2 regions of the Methylophilus sp. DMC16 genome follow, and region 2 is predicted to be linked to the other one. Evidence: predicted binding sites of a transcription regulator. Region 2 holds the regulator's gene; the other holds the start of a gene.
What was found. Region 2 encodes sigma-54, which starts transcription at its own class of promoters, with help from an activator protein. Its sites were predicted from a motif close to TGGCACNNTTCCTGCT; they were not measured.
Positions count from the first base shown of each region.

Region 1: the regulator sigma-54 is predicted to act here: its motif matches at 2,468-2,483, upstream of nifH (nitrogenase iron protein).

Region 1 covers NZ_JBQUZC010000001.1:1,598,657-1,603,979, forward strand. The annotation lists gene nifD (nitrogenase molybdenum-iron protein alpha chain) at 1-1,319, opposite strand, end outside; gene nifH (nitrogenase iron protein) at 1,464-2,339, opposite strand; gene ACT53D_RS07525 (group II truncated hemoglobin) at 2,777-3,229, shown strand; gene ACT53D_RS07530 (hypothetical protein) at 3,263-3,853, shown strand; gene ACT53D_RS07535 (NAD(+)--dinitrogen-reductase ADP-D-ribosyltransferase) at 3,871-4,683, shown strand; gene draG (ADP-ribosyl-[dinitrogen reductase] hydrolase) at 4,688-5,323, shown strand, end outside.
Region 2 covers NZ_JBQUZC010000003.1:86,969-92,291, forward strand. The annotation lists gene ACT53D_RS11860 (anhydro-N-acetylmuramic acid kinase) at 1-396, opposite strand, end outside; gene tyrS (tyrosine--tRNA ligase) at 521-1,759, shown strand; gene ACT53D_RS11870 (RNA polymerase factor sigma-54) at 1,805-3,349, opposite strand; gene lptB (LPS export ABC transporter ATP-binding protein) at 3,356-4,099, opposite strand; gene lptA (lipopolysaccharide transport periplasmic protein LptA) at 4,108-4,722, opposite strand; gene lptC (LPS export ABC transporter periplasmic protein LptC) at 4,781-5,323, opposite strand, start outside.

The DNA.
Region 1 (5,323 bases), on a different contig from region 2:
AAAGGCACGCCCATTTTCTGGAACACGTATTTTTCCTTGATGCCGGAACCGACCAGATCTGGTTGCACGGCTTCCACAAACTTCTCAAACTCGTAGCCGGTCACATCGTCATAGATCAGGGTGCCGTCCTTAACATAGTGAGTGGTACGCTGATAGTCATCGTTGTGGCCAAACTCGTAGCCGGTACCCACCACTTCCATGCCCAAATCCTCATAGGCACCAATCACGTGACGGGGACGCAGGCCACCGACAAACAGCATGACTTTTTTGCCTTGCAGGCGTGGTTTGTACTTGGCAATCACGGCATCGGTCAGCGCCTTGTATTTGGCAATGACCTGCTCTGTTTTCTCCTTGATACTGTCATCAAAGAAGCTGGCAATCTTGCGCAGGGATTCTTCGATTTTGGATGGGCCAAAAAAGTTGTACTCTACCCATGGGATCCCATACTTCTCTTCCATGTGGCGGCTGATGTAGTTCATCGAGCGGTAGCAGTGCAGGATATTGAGCTTGGCCTTGGGCGTGTTTTCCAGCTCGGCAATCGAGCCGTCACCGGACCACTGGGCAATCACGCGCAGGCCCATTTCTTCGAGCAGGATACGGCTGGACCAGGCATCGCCACCGATGTTGTAGTCACCAATAATGGCCACGTCATACGGGCTGGACTCGAATTTGTTTTTTTCCGGGTCAGTTTTGTCAAACACAAAGTCGCGCACGGCGTCGTTGGCGATGTGGTGACCCAGCGATTGCGACACGCCACGGAAGCCTTCGCAACGCACAGGTACAATCACTTTGCCTTCATACTCTTTGGCTTTTTTCTTGGACACGGCTTCGATGTCGTCGCCGATCAGGCCAATCGGGCACTCGGACTGTACGGTAATGCCCTTGTTGAGCGGGAACAGTACCTGAATCTCGTCGATGATTTTTTCCAGTTTTTTGTCACCGCCAAACACGATGTCTTTTTCCTGGAAGTCGGAGGTAAACTGCATGGTGCCGAAGGTGTCGATACCGGTGGTACCGATGTAGTAGTTACGGCGTGACGCCCAGGAATACTGGCCACAACCGACCGGACCATGCGAGATATGCACCATGTCTTTAATCGGTCCCCACACCACGCCTTTGGAACCGGCGTAGGCACAACCACGGATGGTCATTACCCCTGGCAGCGATTTGATGTTGGATTTCACATCACACTCGGATTTGCCTTCTTCATACACATTCAAATGTTTTGCACGTTTTTTGGCGGACTTTTCAGGATAGGCTTTTAACACCTCCTGAATCAGCTCGGCGCCGTTGACTTTTGTTTCAGCAGTCGCACTCATCGTTGTCTCCTATGTTCGACTAAAAACCAGTGATAAAAAGAAACTTTTCAAAAATTGTTGAAATTGCCCGGAAGTAACCTCCTCAACTTTTGAAACCGTCTCTGGAGGGGTTGGCAAGGGGCAAAGCCCCCTGCCAAAGACTCATTAAGCTGCAGTCGCCGCTTTACCAATCAGTGTTTCATCCTCTTTCTTCATGATGCCGAAGTCCATCAACAGGTCTTCCAGCTCATCCATGGTGATCGGGGTCGGGATGGTACCGTTACCGGCGTTGGCGTGAACTTTCTGCGCCAGTTGACGATATTCCTCAGCCTGCTTGGAGTCCGGGGCGTATTCCAGCACGGTCATACGACGCAACTCGGCGTGCTGCACCACGTTGTCACGTGGCACAAAGTGGATCAGCTTGGTACCCAGTTTGCCTGCCAGGGCTTCTGCCAGTTCCAGTTCCTTGTCAGTCTGGCGTTCGTTACATACCAGGCCACCCAGACGCACACCGCCGGAGTTGGCGTATTTCAGAATACCTTTAGAAATATTGTTGGCGGCATACATCGCCATCATTTCGCCGGACATGACGATGTAGATTTCCTGTGCCTTGTTTTCACGGATCGGCATGGCGAAACCACCGCACACCACGTCACCCAATACGTCGTAGGACACATAATCCACGCCGTCATAGGCGCCGTTTTCCTCGAGGAAGTTGATCGAAGTAATCACACCGCGACCAGCACAACCCACGCCAGGTTCTGGACCACCGGATTCCACGCAACGGATGTCGCGGTAACCGATTTTCATCACATCTTCGATTTCCAGATCCTCGACAGAACCCGCTTCTGCCGCCAGGGACAATACGGTGTCCTGTGCTTTTGCGTGCAGAATCAGGCGGGTAGAGTCGGCTTTAGGGTCGCAACCGACGATGAGGATTTTCTGACCCATTTCGGCCAACGCAGCCAGCGTGTTTTGAGAAGTGGTGGACTTGCCGATGCCACCTTTGCCATAAAATGCAATTTGACGTAATGCAGCCATAATTGAAGCTCCTTTAGGTTTAAATGAAAAATTCGTCGCTGTACGCAGCCATCTTCCGATTCCGAATCGCAACCTAATCACTTTTCTTATCAGGCGATGGATGGGTGTCGGCCATGTAGGCTGTGTATGGCAAGGAGCGTGCCAACAGAGAAAATAAAAATTAAGTGATTGATTATTATTGATATTTTAATAAAAACACAGACCACACCTCCTTAAATCCCCTCTGTCGCAAACACGACAAAAGCGGCGCCCAGCGTGCGGTATGAAACAAACCTTTCTGCATACGGTCAGCCGCCTTTCAATGCGTTGCTTCATGCATCAACTGGCCGCCAAGCCGCATCCAGGCTTGATCCTTGCCTTCTGCAGATCAATTGGCATAGCTGTTGGTATAACACTTGCTGAATCAGGACTATCTGTCAGTTCCTAGAGAGGTCAGGATGCATCAGCCATTACCCCCCATTAATCCGGCTTTGGATACCAGCCGACACAAGCCAATCGCGCAAATTCAAGGCAATCCGCACTTTGCACAAATCGGTGGAGAAGCTGCCATTACCCATCTGGTCGAGCGCTTTTATTTTCATATGAATACGGCACCAGAAGCTGCAGCGATCCGCGCCATGCATGCGGCAGACCTGTCCGAAACCAAGGCTGTTCTAGTGCAGTTTCTGATCGAATGGCTGGGTGGCCCCAAGGTGTATAGCAACACACGCGGACATCCGCGCTTGCGCCAGCGACATGCCATGTTTGGCATCGGCGAGGCAGAAAGGGATGCCTGGATGTTATGCATGCGACGTGCCGTGCTGGAGGTGGTGGCAGATGCCACGTTAAGGGCACAGTTGGATCAGGCTTTTTTAAAAACCGCAGACTTTATTCGTAACCAGCCAGCGTAACCCCTGGCTTCATTTCTTTAGGAGAACATTGTAATGACTACCATGGAAAGCACCATTTTCGGCAAACTCAACTCAGAGCACCGCTTGCAAAACCCAGTGTTTAAAGATGCCACCAAAGTGCCAGGGCGCTTTGGGTTTCGTGGCGAACTGGCGATTAAATTTGCCCCGCAAGTGGCTGATGAAGCGCGTCCACCTGAAATTACCTGTGACCAGGTCATGGCCTACGCGCAGGAAGGCGAAAATGGCATGCCATTTTTTACTGGCTACCTGCTGTCTTTCGGCTATCTGGAAATGCTGGTTGAAGCATTGAAAGATGCCCTGCTGCCTGAAGGAAAATACATCCTGTTTTGCAACAATATCGACCTCTTGAAAAAATACACGGTCAAGATGAACGGCAGCACTTTTTACATCCTGCCAATTGATGAGGCCACGGTTTATAACGAGTTGCTGGAACTGTTGCACCTGGAAAAGAATGATCTGAAAAAACTGGATACTGCGGGCAAACTGGATGCGGTGATTGCCAAGGCCATGAGTTTTAGCGCCAACTATCCGGAAATCACCTATGAAGAAGGCCTGCAATTGATGGGGCCAGTACGCAACCCGAATGAAAACCGTCCGGTTTAAGGCTGCATCTCGCTGGCATGCAGGCGGAAGAAAGCCCGCAAGACTGGTACAGCACCAACCTGGTTGGTCTTCCGGCCGGATTGCTGGGCTCGGTCGCGTTTAACCGTCACCCGCAGCCCCTGCATATTGCCGGAGCACGCGAGACCCACAGCGGGCTGTTTCGTTTGCTGCACGCCAGCCACAACGCCGAAGAAGCCGCTGACAGGTTTGCCCACTATATGGCCATCGCCTTTGATTTGCAGCGGCCAGCCACAGCACAAGGCCCACGCCGTTTTAGACCCAGCTACCTCAAATTGCTGGAGGGCTGGGGCTTTGATGCCAACAGCCCGCAGGGGGCGGTGCTCAAGGGCTGGGTGGAAAGTCGCTTTGGCCTCACGCCCAGCTTTCACCGCGCACCGCTGGGGCATTTCCCCTCCCCGGCCTGGGTCACCTATCTGGAAGAGAAGTTTTGCAGCCGCTTTCATAACTACAGCATCCATATGCAGCTTGATTTGTTATACGAGTATTGTCAGTTTGTGATTGCGCGTTTTGGCTTGCCAACCTCGCACCCCACACTGACCCTGTGGCGCGGCGTGAACCTCAACGAAGAACCGACCCTGGGGCAACATGGGCTGCGTGCCGGGCTGTGCAGGCTGCGGCTTAACAATCTGGTGTCATTTACCCGCAACCGCGAGCGCGCCGACGAGTTTGGTGACTGGATATTGCAAGTGGAAGTGCCGCTGGTCAAACTGTTACTGTTTCCCGGCTTGCTGCAACACAGCCCACTGTGCGGCGAGGAAGAAGTCATCGCGCTGGGTGGCGAATACGAGGTCATGGCCCGCTATGCCTGACCTCATGCAACGTGCGCTGGGCGCATATCTGGGCATGGCGGTCGGCGATGCGCTGGGCGCGCCAGTGGAGTTTATGACTGCCAGAGAAATCGCCAGCCGAGGCCAGCATCGCGACATGACAGGCGGTGGCTGGCTCAAGCTCAAACCCGGTCAGATTACCGACGACACCGAAATGTCGCTGTGTCTGGGCCGCGCCTGGCTAAGCCACAATGGCTGGCATGCCGAAACGGCCGCACGCATGTTTGTTGACTGGCTGAAAAACCAGCCGATTGATGTGGGCAATACCTGCCGCCGCGGCATCCGCCGCTATTTGCTGGAAGGCAGCGTACAAGGCCCGCCTTCCGAAGCTGATGGCGGCAATGGTGCGGCCATGCGCATGGCACCCATTGCCATCGCCACCTATCACCTACCAGACCAGTTTGAAAAAATCACGCTGGCACAAGCGCACCTCACCCATCACCACCCATTGTCCGATGCCGCCTGCCTGACGCTGGGCAGCATGGTGCATGCACTGTTCAATGGCCAGGGTGGTGCGGGCTGCCGCTTGCTCGCGGCAGCACTGGTCAAACAGTACCCGGCATTCAAATTCGACCCCTATCCGGGCCGGGCCAGCGGCTATATTGTTGACACCATGCAAACC
Region 2 (5,323 bases):
TTCTGCCAAGCGGGCATGGTTGCCCAATTGTATGGTGTATGCCATGCCCTCTGCCAGTGTCGGACAGTGCCGGATGGTCTGGCCATGGCAACCGATGGCTGTCACGGCCTCGGCACGGATGTCGGCGAGCTTAAGCAGTTGCTTGACGGCTTGCGCGTAGAGTTCTGCGAGCTGGTTAGCAACCACTGCGGCCTCGTGTAACTCGTTATTGGCGGGCGTGTGCAAGGCCAGTAGACGCTGTTTAAGCGCGTCAGGGTAGGGCAGAAAATAGGTGGCCGTTTGTGTCAGTTGCTCGCCCCGTTGCGAGGTGAGCACGGCATCCACCCCGTCCAGGCTGGTACCGGACATCAGTCCAATAAACAAACGTGGCTGGGAGCGATCGGCAGAAACTTGCATGGGTGCCATTTTAACACTGCTCCAGCCGCGCTTACAGAAATGCATGGGATTACGTTAAAATAGCTGTTTTACTTATTTGAGACGGTGCCATCAGTGCGCATCGTTGTATTTGACGGATACCCGCATGACCGATACCAAACAACCCTCATCTGAAGTGCCAGCATTGAGCCCAGAAATTGCCAAGGCGTTGGCCATTATCAAGCGTGGCGCAGATGAGTTACTGATCGAGCAGGAGCTGGTCGAGAAACTGAAAACAGGCAAGCCGTTACGTGTGAAAGCAGGCTTTGACCCTACCGCGCCCGACTTGCACCTGGGTCATACCGTCCTCATTAATAAATTGCGCCAGTTGCAGGATCTGGGCCATCAGATTTTATTCCTGATCGGTGACTTTACCGGCATGATTGGTGACCCAACGGGCAAAAGCGCCACCCGTCCACCCTTAACCGTGGAGCAGGTCAAGGCCAACGCCGATACCTATGCCGCACAAGTCTTCAAAATACTGGATCCCACCAAAACCGAGATTGTTTTTAACTCCAACTGGTTAAGTGAACTCGGTGCGGCGGGGATGATCAAGCTGGCTGCCAGCCATACCGTGGCCCGCATGCTGGAGCGGGATGACTTCTCCAAACGCTTCAAGGGTAATCAACCGATTGCGATTCACGAGTTTCTGTACCCGTTACTGCAAGGATATGATTCGGTGGCCCTGCAAGCGGATCTTGAGCTCGGTGGTACCGACCAGAAGTTTAACCTGCTCATGGGGCGTGAGTTGCAAAAGCAGGCCGGCCAGTCGCAGCAATGTGTGCTGATGATGCCGTTGCTGGAAGGGTTGGATGGCGTCAATAAAATGTCTAAATCACTCGGGAACTACATTGGCATTAGCGAGGCGCCAGAGACTATTTTTGCCAAGATCATGTCGATTTCAGATGAACTGATGTGGCGCTATATTGATTTGCTGTCTTTTGCGACGCTGGAAAACATTGCCGAATGGAAGGCGCAAGTCGCCAGTGGCGCAAACCCCCGCAATATCAAGGTCGGCTTCGCGCAGGAAATTGTGGCGCGTTTCCATGGTCAAGCCGCGGCTGAAAAAGCCTTGCAGGACTTCCAGACCCGTGCCAAAGGCGGCATCCCGGATGACGTGCCCGAAGTTGAAGTGACCATTGAAGGCGAGAGCATCGGCATTAGCCAATTGTTAAAACAGGCGGGCCTGGTTGAAAGCACCAGTGAAGCCATGCGCGCAGTGCAGCAAGGCGGCGTCAAGCTCGACAGCGTCAAGGTGGATGATAAGAATCTGCCTTTGACAAAAGGCGTGACAGTGATCGCACAGGTGGGCAAACGTAAATTTGCCAAGATCACAATCAGGTGATTTGAGCTGAGAAACAAAAAAGGCCGCATCTGCGGCCTTTTTTGTTTAGAGCGTTTTGCGCAAGTTCGCGGGAGGAATATTCAGGGACTCGCGATATTTGGCTATGGTACGGCGGGCAACGACGATGCCTTGTTGTGCCAGTGTGTCGGTGATCTGGTTGTCCGACAAAGGCTTTTTCGGGTTTTCTTCGGCCACCATTTGCTTGATCAAGGCGCGGATGGCGGTGGCAGAGCAGGAGCCGCCTGCATCTGTGGCCACTGAGCTGCCAAAGAAGTATTTGAGTTCATAGACGCCACGCGGTGTGAGCATATACTTATGCGTGGTGACGCGGGAAACTGTGCTTTCATGCAAGTCGAGTTCTTCGGCGATTTCACGCAGTACCAGTGGCCGCATGGCAATTTCACCATGTTCAAAGAAGTTGCGCTGGCGATCTACAATGGCTTGTGACACGCGCAAAATGGTCGAGAAGCGCTGCTGGATATTTTTAATCATCCACTTGGCTTCCTGCATCTGGCTTTGCAGGTATTGGCCTGAACTCTCGCGGTTGCGCTTGAGGATGTCCGCATACATCTGGTTGATGCGCAGTTTGGGGATCACGCCATCATTTAAGGAGGCGACCCAAATACCCTTGATCTTTTTAACCACCACATCGTGCTGGATAAAGTGATCGTGACTAAAGCTGGAAAACTCGCTGCCGGGTCTGGGGTTTTGCTGGCGGATCAGGTGCTGCGCCGCCTTGAGTACCGCTTCATCGCAACCAAGCACCTTGCGCAGTTTGACAAAGTCTTTGTTGGCCAGCAGCGCCAGGTGGTCTTTGGCAATGGCAATGGCGGTTTGCAAGTGTGGCGTTTCTTGCGGCAAACGCGTCAGTTGCAAGAGCAGGCACTCGCGTAAATCGCGCGCACCAACGCCTACAGGGTCCAGGTTCTGGATCAGTTTGAGTGCGGTTTCCAGTTCCAGCAGCTCGACCTCAAGTTCGAGTGGCAAGTGCTCCACAATCTCCTGCAGATCTTGCTCCAGATAGCCATCATCAGTGATGCTATCCAGTAGCAGTTTGACCAGGCTCATGTCACGTTGCGATAAATGTGCCAGTTGTATCTGATCAATCAGATGCTCGCGCAAACTGATGCTGGTGGTTTCCTGTCTGGAAAAGTCACTGTCTTCGTCTTCCTGATGATTGCGTCCGGCTTCGTCCCAGTTGCTGGTGCTGCCAAACTCTTCATAATCATCTTCAAACTCTGGCGGCGTGAATTCCTCGTTTAAATTGGGCAGGTCGCTCTCGCTCCCGCCCAGCTCATCGTGCAAGTCTTCACGCAGACTTTCTGCCGGTGCGGTGATCTCTTGCTGCGTTGCCATGTCAAACGAGCTGGCATCTGTCGGCTCAGCTTCTACAGTGGGGGGAGGCGGTGTGTTATCTTCAAACTCGCCTTCTTCACCGTCTGACATTTCCAGTAACGGGTTTTCCTGCAGGATGGTTTCCAGTTCCTGGTTCAGTTCCAGCGTGGAAAGTTGCAGCAAACGGATCGATTGCTGCAGCTGCGGCGTCAGCGCCAGATTTTGCGAAATACGTAATTGCAGGTTCTGTTTCATGACGGATTACAGCCTAAAATTCTTGCCCAGATACACTTCACGCACACCTTCGTTCTGAATGATTTCATCGGGCGTGCCTGCTGCAAACACAGCGCCTTCATTGACAATATAAGCGCGGTCACAGATGTCCAGCGTTTCGCGCACATTGTGGTCGGTGATTAAAATACCAATATTCTGACTGCTCAGGTAGCGGATGATTTTCTGGATTTCGATCACCGCAATCGGATCAATCCCGGCGAACGGTTCATCCAGCAAAATAAATTTAGGGTCTGTGGCCAGGCAGCGCGCAATTTCAACGCGTCGACGTTCGCCGCCAGACAAGCTGACGGCCTGACTGTTGCGGATGTGCTGGATATGCAATTGATCCAGCAAGGACTCAAGCCTCGCCTCACGCTGCTCTTCCGTATAGGGACGGGTTTCAAGAATGGCGAGGATGTTGTCGGTTACGCTGAGCTTGCGGAAAATGGATGCTTCTTGGGGCAGATAAGCCAGGCCCATGCGCGCGCGCTCATGCATGGGCGCGCGGCTCACGTCGGCGCCATTCAGCGTAATGTTGCCTTCATCCAGTGCAACCAACCCGACAATCATGTAAAAGCTGGTGGTTTTGCCTGCCCCGTTGGGACCCAGCAAGCCGATCACTTCGCCACTGCGTAACTCAAGCGTCGTGTTTTTGACCACGGTACGGCCCTGATAGGTTTTTTTCAGGCGGTTAACCTGCAAATGGTTCTGATCTGCTGCCATGGTTTCCATCTTTATGCTTACTCTTTGCCTTGCTCACCAGTGTTTTCGGCAGGGGCAGGTTCGACCTTGAGTTGCAAGGAGCGATTCATCCGTAACCCCTGTTGAGAGGTTGGCTTGTTGTCAATGACAGGTGGTGTGGTTTTATTTTTAGGCTGTATGGTGGCCTTGACGCGGCTGCCAGCCGTCCCGTTCGGGTTGGCTTTGGTGCCGCCAATCACCTCGGCATACTCGGCGTTGGCGTCGTAGCTGATGTAGTCCCCGGTCACGATGTCTTCACCACGTTTAACCCAGGCATTGGTATACAGTTGCACTTTATCCATGCGGGCGTTGTATTCGATACGTTGACCACTGCCTTGCATCCACTCGTCTTTACCGGTACGTTTTTGCTTGAATGTGGTGGGGTTGCCGGTACAGGTGCTATGTTGAAAGCCGTCCTGATCCTCGCGTACGATCATTTTGTCCGCCTTGATTTGCAAAGTGCCCTGATTAAGAATCACGTTGCCCGTGTAGATACTGATTTTTTTAGCATCGTTCACGGTCACGGTATCCGCTTCAAGCTCTATCGGTTGATCTCGGTCAGATTCTTCGGCCAGCACACTCAGCGGCATGGACAATAGCGCCCATACGCTCATGCAGATCGCTAAAAATAAGGGCTTGTGCGTGTTCAACTCATTTCTCCATAATCAACGGTCATTGGCGTTCTGTGTTTGACGCCTGGGCCGGGCTTGCCAAATTGCTGGCGACGGGTGGACGCTCATAATGCACATGCACCCGGTTAAACAATTGCATGGTATCAGCCCGGTTATCAAAACGCATGCCCGTGCCTGTAATCACTGTCGCCGGTTTTTGGCGGATGATCACCGACTGGTCTGTGTGTGCCACCTCGGTATCCGGCTCCAGCCAAAGCCGCTCGGTTTGCATTTGTGTTTCTGGCTTGGTGGCAGAGGCTTGGCGGATCACCTTGACCTGATTGCTAAACTCCACCAGTTTACCATTGGCAGAAACACGTCCATGCTGACCATAAATTTGCGTGTAAGGCTTGTTCAGGCCAAACTGGGTAAAGCGTGGCCGCTGCAATTCTGTATAGTCATTGGCAGGAAAGTGGCGCATTTTTGCGGCCGCCAGCACATATTTGGTATTGCCGGACGCATCCGTGCGGGTACTCACAAAGTTGTACAACATGTAGTCCGGCGCTTGGCGATTAAGTATGTTCATTTTGAGTGCTTGCTCTTG